Regions from separate parts of the Mumia qirimensis genome, predicted to be linked through region 2. Evidence: predicted binding sites of a transcription regulator. Region 2 holds the regulator's gene; the other holds the start of a gene.
What was found. Region 2 encodes HrcA, which represses chaperone genes, less so after heat shock. Its sites were predicted from a motif close to TTGGCACTCGNNNNNNNCGAGTGCCAA; they were not measured.
Positions count from the first base shown of each region.

Region 1 (3,413 bases), 2.1 Mb from region 2:
CACCTACACGCCGGCCGCCGGGTTCTCCGGCACCGACTCGTTCACCTACTCGGTGGACGACGGCAAGGGCGGCACGGCCTCCGCGGCCGTGACCGTCACCGTCAAGCCGGTCACGACGCCTCCGGGCGACAAGTGCGGCCCGATGCCGAACCCGGTGAAGGAGCCGGTCAAGTGGCTCAAGTGGCTGGCCTGCAAGATCTTCGGCCTGCTGCACAAGTGATCCACAGGGCCGCTCTGAGCGGCTGAGATCGACGACCGCCGGTGGCGGGGCCCGGTTCCGGGCCCCGCCACCGGTGCGTCGCGGGTCAGGCGATCGGCTCGACCAGGAAGGCGCGTCCTTCTCCCGCCACGCGGGTCAGTACGACGGTCGCGGTGGTCGACCCGGTCAGCCTGAGCCGTTTGATCAACGCCTCGGGGACCACCGTCACCCCACGCTTCTTCACCGTCAGCGTGCCGACGTCGCGATCGCGGAGGGCGGCGCGCAGCTGCTTCTCGCGGTACGGAAGCTCCTCGACGACCCGGAACGCCCGTGCGTACGGGGTCGGCACGTGCGCGTCGCTCGAGACGTACGCGATGTGCGGGTCGACGAGCCACCCGCCGACGAGGGCCGCGACCCCGGTGACGAGCCCGGCTCGGATCACGGCGTCGTCCGGCTCGTACCACCAGGCTCCGGGCTCTCGAACCTCTGCGTCGGCAGGTGCCTCGCTCTCGGTGAGCGTCGCGGCCCCGTGCGCCCCGAGGACGGTCGCGCGTCGCCGCGTCCCCGCGAACCTGCGGCCCCACAGGCAAGCCTCGACGAGGCTGCCGCGTTCGCTCACCCACTCGGCCTCGACGCCCTCGGAAACGAGGTCGTGGGAGATCCCCGGGAGCACCTTGGCCACCCCACGCTCCTGGAGGAGGCCGCTCACGAAGCTCCAGGGCGGGCTGAACGCGTCGGGGTCGAAGGTCCTCCCGCGCCCGTCACGTCGGGCAGGGTCCACGAACGCCACGTCGTAGGGCGCCACGTCGACCGCGGTGGCGTCGGCGACCTCGACCGTCCCGTCGAGCCCGAGTGCCGCCAGGTTCGCACGCGCCATGGCCGCACGGAGCGGGTCGCGCTCGACGCCGTGCACCGTGAGACCGGCCCGGGCCATGGCGACGAGGTCCGCCCCGATGCCGCACCCGAGGTCGAGCACGGTGCGAACGCCGTGCGTGTGCAGGCGTGCGGCGCGATGGGACGCCACGGCGGGTCGCGTCGCCTGCTCGAGCGCGTCGGGCGTGAACCACATGACCGCGGCGTCCCCGCCGAGCTTGGTGCGTGCGCGTCGCCGCAGGGACGCCTGGCCGGTCGCTGCCGCCACCAGCTCGCCCGCGTGCCCGTCGCGGCGGAGGCGGGTGCCGAGGACGAGGTCGTCGACCTCGTCCTGGGCGTCGGTGACCTCCTGGAGGAGTCGCTGCCCCTCGGGGGAGAGGAGCCGTTCGAACGTGGAGACCTCCATGCGCCCAGTCTCCCAGCACCCCTCGAAGCTGGCACTCTGCTTGACCGAGTGCTAGCCCCGTCCTACGGTGGTGTTAGCACTCTCGTATCCTGGGTGCTAACGGTGCAGAGGCGCACGGCTCCCGCGACGGCGTGCGTACGAAGCACCTCCTTGGACCACAGTCCCAGTCATTCGTACGGGGTAACACCGAAAGGGGAGGTCGACAAGTGTCGGTCACCATCAAGCCGCTCGAGGACCGTATCGTCGTCAAGATTCTTGAGGCGGAGCAGACCACTGCCTCGGGTCTTGTCATCCCGGACACCGCCAAGGAGAAGCCCACCGAGGGCTCCGTCCTGGCTGTCGGCCCGGGCCGCTTCAACGAGGATGGCGACGAGCGCATCCCGGTCGACGTCAAGGTCGGCGACGTCGTCGTGTTCAGCAAGTACGGCGGCACCGAGGTGAAGTACGACGGCCAGGAGTTCCTGATCCTGTCGGCGCGCGACGTCCTCGCGGTCATCGAGAAGTAACGACGTGCACGCCCCGGCGGTCATCGGCCGCTGGGGCGTACGCACGCGTCCGCAGCACACGGGCCCGCGGTGTCTCGGCGGGTCCGACACCAACAAGAAGGATCCCCATGCCCAAGATTCTTGAGTTCGACGAGAATGCTCGTCGCTCGCTCGAGCGTGGCGTCGACACCCTGGCCAACACCGTGAAGGTGACCCTGGGTCCCAAGGGCCGCTACGTCGTGCTCGACTCGAAGTGGGGCGCGCCGACCATCACCAACGACGGCGTGACCGTCGCTCGTGAGGTCGAGCTCGACGACCCGTTCGAGAACCTCGGCGCGCAGCTCGCCAAGGAAGTCGCCACCAAGACCAACGACGTCGCCGGTGACGGCACGACGACCGCGACGGTGCTCGCCCAGGCGATGGTCCACGAGGGCCTGCGCGCCGTGGCCGCCGGCACCAACCCGATGGCGCTCAAGCGCGGCATCGACAAGGCCGTCGAGGCCGTCTCCGCCGCGCTCCTCGAGCAGGCGCGCGACGTCGACGACAAGCAGGACATGGCGCACGTCGCCAACATCTCGGCGCGCGACGCCCACATCGGCGGTCTGATCGCCGATGCGTTCGACAAGGTCGGCAAGGACGGTGTCATCACCGTCGAGGAGTCCAACACCATGGGCACCGACCTCGACTTCACCGAGGGCATGCAGTTCGACAAGGGTTACCTGTCGCCCTACATGGTCACGGACACCGAGCGCATGGAGGCCGTCCTCGACGAGCCCTACATCCTCGTGAACCAGGGCAAGATCTCGGCCGTCTCCGACCTCCTCCCGCTGCTGGAGAAGGTCGTCCAGGCGGGCAAGTCGCTCCTGATCATCGCCGAGGACATCGAGGGCGAGGCTCTGTCGACGCTCGTCGTCAACAAGATCCGCGGCACGTTCACCTCGGTCGCGGTCAAGGCTCCGGCCTTCGGCGACCGCCGCAAGGCGATGCTCCAGGACCTCGCGGTCCTCACCGGCGCCCAGGTCGTCACCCCTGACCTCGGCCTCAAGCTCGACCAGATCGGGCTCGAGGAGCTGGGCACGGCGCGTCGTGTCGTCGTCACCAAGGACGCCACCACGATCATCGACGGCTCCGGCAACGACGAGGACGTCTCCGCCCGCGTCAACCAGATCAAGGCGGAGATCGAGGCGTCGGACTCCGACTGGGACCGTGAGAAGCTCCAGGAGCGTCTCGCGAAGCTCGCCGGCGGCGTCTGCGTCATCCAGGTGGGTGCGGCGACCGAGGTCGAGCTCAAGGAGAAGAAGCACCGCATCGAGGACGCGGTCTCCGCGACCCGTGCGGCCATCGAGGAGGGCATCGTCGCCGGCGGCGGCTCTGCCCTCGTCACGGCTGCAGCGGTCCTCGACGGCGACCTCGGCCTGACCGGCGAAGAGGCCGTCGGCGTCGGGATCGT
Region 1 covers NZ_CP162023.1:3,800,105-3,803,517, reverse strand. Annotated here, with positions in the region: gene AB3M34_RS18330 (Ig-like domain-containing protein) at 1-220, shown strand, start outside; gene AB3M34_RS18325 (class I SAM-dependent methyltransferase) at 306-1,478, opposite strand; gene groES (co-chaperone GroES) at 1,685-1,984, shown strand; gene groL (chaperonin GroEL) at 2,092-3,413, shown strand, end outside.
Region 1: a site for HrcA is predicted at 1,507-1,533, ahead of groES (co-chaperone GroES). Genes of this name have one in related genera too.

Region 2 (3,413 bases):
TCTCGGTCGTCAGACCCTGACCGGTGCGGATCATGGTGACGAGCTCCTCGAGGAGGCGCTCGACCAGGGCAGACTCGGCTGCCGTCGCGCGGATCGTGACCTGGTTGCCCCGGACATGGATGTCGGCGTCGAAGCTCGACTCGACCAGCCGGAGGAACTCGTCTGCGGGGCCGAGCAACGACACCATCGGGATGCTCGCCGGGATCGTCACGGTGTGCTGCAGGGGTTCAGGTGTACTCATCGGCGCCCCCTCGGGGGCAGTTCTCCTTCGCGTCGTACGGACCACTCCATCGTAGGCGGCTCGGGTGACGGTGTGCGAGCGTGATTCTGTCCTCGTTCGGCCGGGCGCATCGGGCCCGGCCGGGGCGATCAGCGGAAGACGTCGCGGATCCGGCCGAAGACTCCACGGTGCGGAGCAGCGAACTCCGGCTCGACCAGCTCCTCGCCGCGCTCCGACGCCAGCTGGCCGAGCAGCTCGCGCTGGCGGTCGTCGAGCCTCGTCGGGGTCTCCACCACGACGCGTACGAGGAGGTCGCCACGCCCGACACCGCGCAGGTGCGGGACGCCGCGGCCGCGGATCGTGACCGTCTCGCCGGACTGGGTCCCGGGTGCGATGTCGAACGCGATCGTCGCCTCGGCGGCATCGACACCGGTGTCGGCCTCGAGGGTCGGCAGATCGATCTGGGTGCCGAGCGCCGCGGCCGTCATCGGGACACGGACGTCGCAATAGAGGTCGTCGTCGGAGCGGGTGTAGACCTGGTGGGGCTCGACCTCGACCTCGACGTACAGGTCGGCGGCCGGGCCGCCTCCGGGGCCGACCTCGCCCTCGCCGGTGAGCTGGATCCGGGTGCCGGTGTCGACGCCGCCCGGAACCTTGATCGTGAGCGTGCGGCGGCTGCGGACACGGCCGTCGCCGGCGCACTCCTCGCACGGGTTCACGATGACGCTGCCGAAGCCCTGGCAGGTCGGGCACTGGCGCGCCGTACGGATGTCGCCCAGGAACGAGCGCTGCACGTGCTGGACCTCTCCCCTGCCCCGGCACGTCTGGCAGGTCACCGGCTCGGCACCGTCGGCGGACCCGTTGCCGTGGCACGTCGCACACACGACCGCGGTGTCGACCTTGAGCTCACGGGTCGTGCCGAAGGCCGCGTCGGCGAGCGACACGCTGATGCGGATGAGGGCGTCGTTGCCGCGGCGGGTACGACCACGCGGACCGCGCTGCGTCTGCTGGCCGAAGAACGCGTCCATGATGTCGCTGAACGAGAAGCCGGCACCGAAACCACCGCCGCCGGCATTGCTCAGGGGATCGCCGCCACGGTCGTAGAACGAGCGCTTCTCGGGGTCCGACAGCACCTCGTACGCCACGGTGACGGTCTTGAAGCGCTCCTGCGCCTCCGGATCAGGGTTGACGTCCGGGTGCAGGGCGCGCGCCAACCGACGGTACGCCTTCTTGATCTCCTCGGGGCTCGCGTCACGGCTGACACCGAGGGTCTCGTAGTAGTCCTGGCTCATGCGTCCTTGTCTGTCTCTCGGTCGCTTCTGTTCAGTCGCTGAGGGTCTGGCCGACGTATCGGGCGACGGCGCGCACCGCCGCCATCGTGCCCGGGTAGTCCATCCGGGTGGGGCCGACGACGCCGAGGGTGGCGAGGGGCTCCGTGCTCGTGCCGTACGCGGTGGCGACCAGCGAGGTCGCCGAGAGCTCCTCGTACGGCACCTCCGCACCGATGCGCACCGTCAGCATGCTCGGCGAGGTCGCCTCACCGAGAAGCTTGAGCAGCACGACGTGCTCCTCCAACGCCTCGAGCACCGGCTTGATCGAGGTGTCGAAGTCGGCGCCGAACCTGGCGAGGTTGGCGGCGCCCCCGACGGCGACGCGCTCGTCGGCGCGCTCGTCGGAGAACGCGCGGGTCAAGGTGGCGACGACCGCCGTCACGATCGGCTGCTCCTCAGGCCTGAACGTGGTGATCAGGTCGGCGACACCGGCCGAGGCGTCCGGGAGACGTTGGCCGACCGCCGCACCGATCACCTTGCCGCGCAGCTCGACGAGGAGCAGGTCGTTGGGCTCCTCGGGGAGCTCCACGATCCGCTGGTCGACGCGACCGGAGGAGGTGATGAGCACCACGAGGATGCGTCCGCGCTCCATCGGCACCAGCTCGACGTGCCGCACGGTGGACCGGGTGAGCGTCGGGTACTGGACGAGCGCCACCTGGTGGGTGAGCTGCGACAGCAGCCGCACGCTGCGCTGCACGACGTCGTCGACGTCCACGGCACCGTCGAGGAAGGACTCGATCGCGCGACGCTCCGGCGTGCTCAGCCGTCGCACGGAGGCGAGCCGGTCGACGAACAGACGGTAGCCCTTGTCCGTCGGGATCCGCCCGGCACTCGTGTGCGGCTGGGCGATGAACCCGTGCTCCTCGAGGATCGCCATGTCGTTGCGCACCGTCGCCGGCGAGACACCGAGCTGATGGCGGTCGACGAGGGCGCGGGAGCCGACCGGCTCCTGCGTCGCCACGTAGTCCTCGACGATGGCACGCAGCACGGCCAGCTTGCGCTCGTCGAGCACGACCTCTGCCACGATCCCTCCTCGTCCAGCACGGCCCTTGGCACTCACGCGCCCTGAGTGCCAGTCTAGCCAGCCGCACCAGCCGCGTGTGGCTCCCGGTCCGACGCGTCCCGAACCGCTAGTTTGCTGCTCGTGGCTCACGACCGATACGGCTCCGACGTCCTGTCCGGCGACTGGCGCGTCCCCAAACGCGGGCGCTCCACCGAGGTCGAGGCCGAGATCGGCATGGTCGTCGAGGAGGTCGAGACCGACTTCTGCGGCGCGATCATCCGTACCGACCGCGATCTCGGCACCGTCGACCTCGAGGACCGGCGCGGCAAACGCCGGACGTTCCTCCTGGGTCCGGGCTTCCTGCTGGAGGGCAAGCCGGTCGTCCTGAACGCGCCGGCACGCCCTGCTGCTCCGGCGCGGCCTACTCACACCGCCTCCGGCTCCGTCGCGGTCCAGGACACGAAGGCGCGGGTCGCGCGAGCGAGCCGCATCTACGTCGAGGGCCGACACGACGCGGAGCTCGTCGAGAAGGTGTGGGGCGACGACCTCCGGGTGGAGGGGGTCGCGGTCGAGTACCTCGAGGGCGTCGACGACCTGCCGTCGGTGGTGGCGCGCTTCAAGCCGGGACCGGGACGCGACCTCGGCGTCCTCGTCGACCACCTCGTCCCCGGCTCGAAGGAGTCCCGCATCGCCCAGGCGGTGCTCCGCGGGCCGTACAAGCAGCACGTCCTCGTCGTCGGCCACCCCTACGTCGACATCTGGCAAGGGGTGAAGCCGGAGCGAGTCGGCCTCGAGAAGTGGCCGGTGATCCCGCGCAGCATGTCGTGGAAGCACGGCATCTGCCAGTCTCTCGGCTGGC
Region 2 covers NZ_CP162023.1:1,698,244-1,701,656, reverse strand. Annotated here, with positions in the region: gene AB3M34_RS08215 (PhoH family protein) at 1-241, opposite strand, end outside; gene dnaJ (molecular chaperone DnaJ) at 370-1,512, opposite strand; gene hrcA (heat-inducible transcriptional repressor HrcA) at 1,544-2,563, opposite strand; gene AB3M34_RS08200 (DUF3097 domain-containing protein) at 2,690-3,413, shown strand, end outside.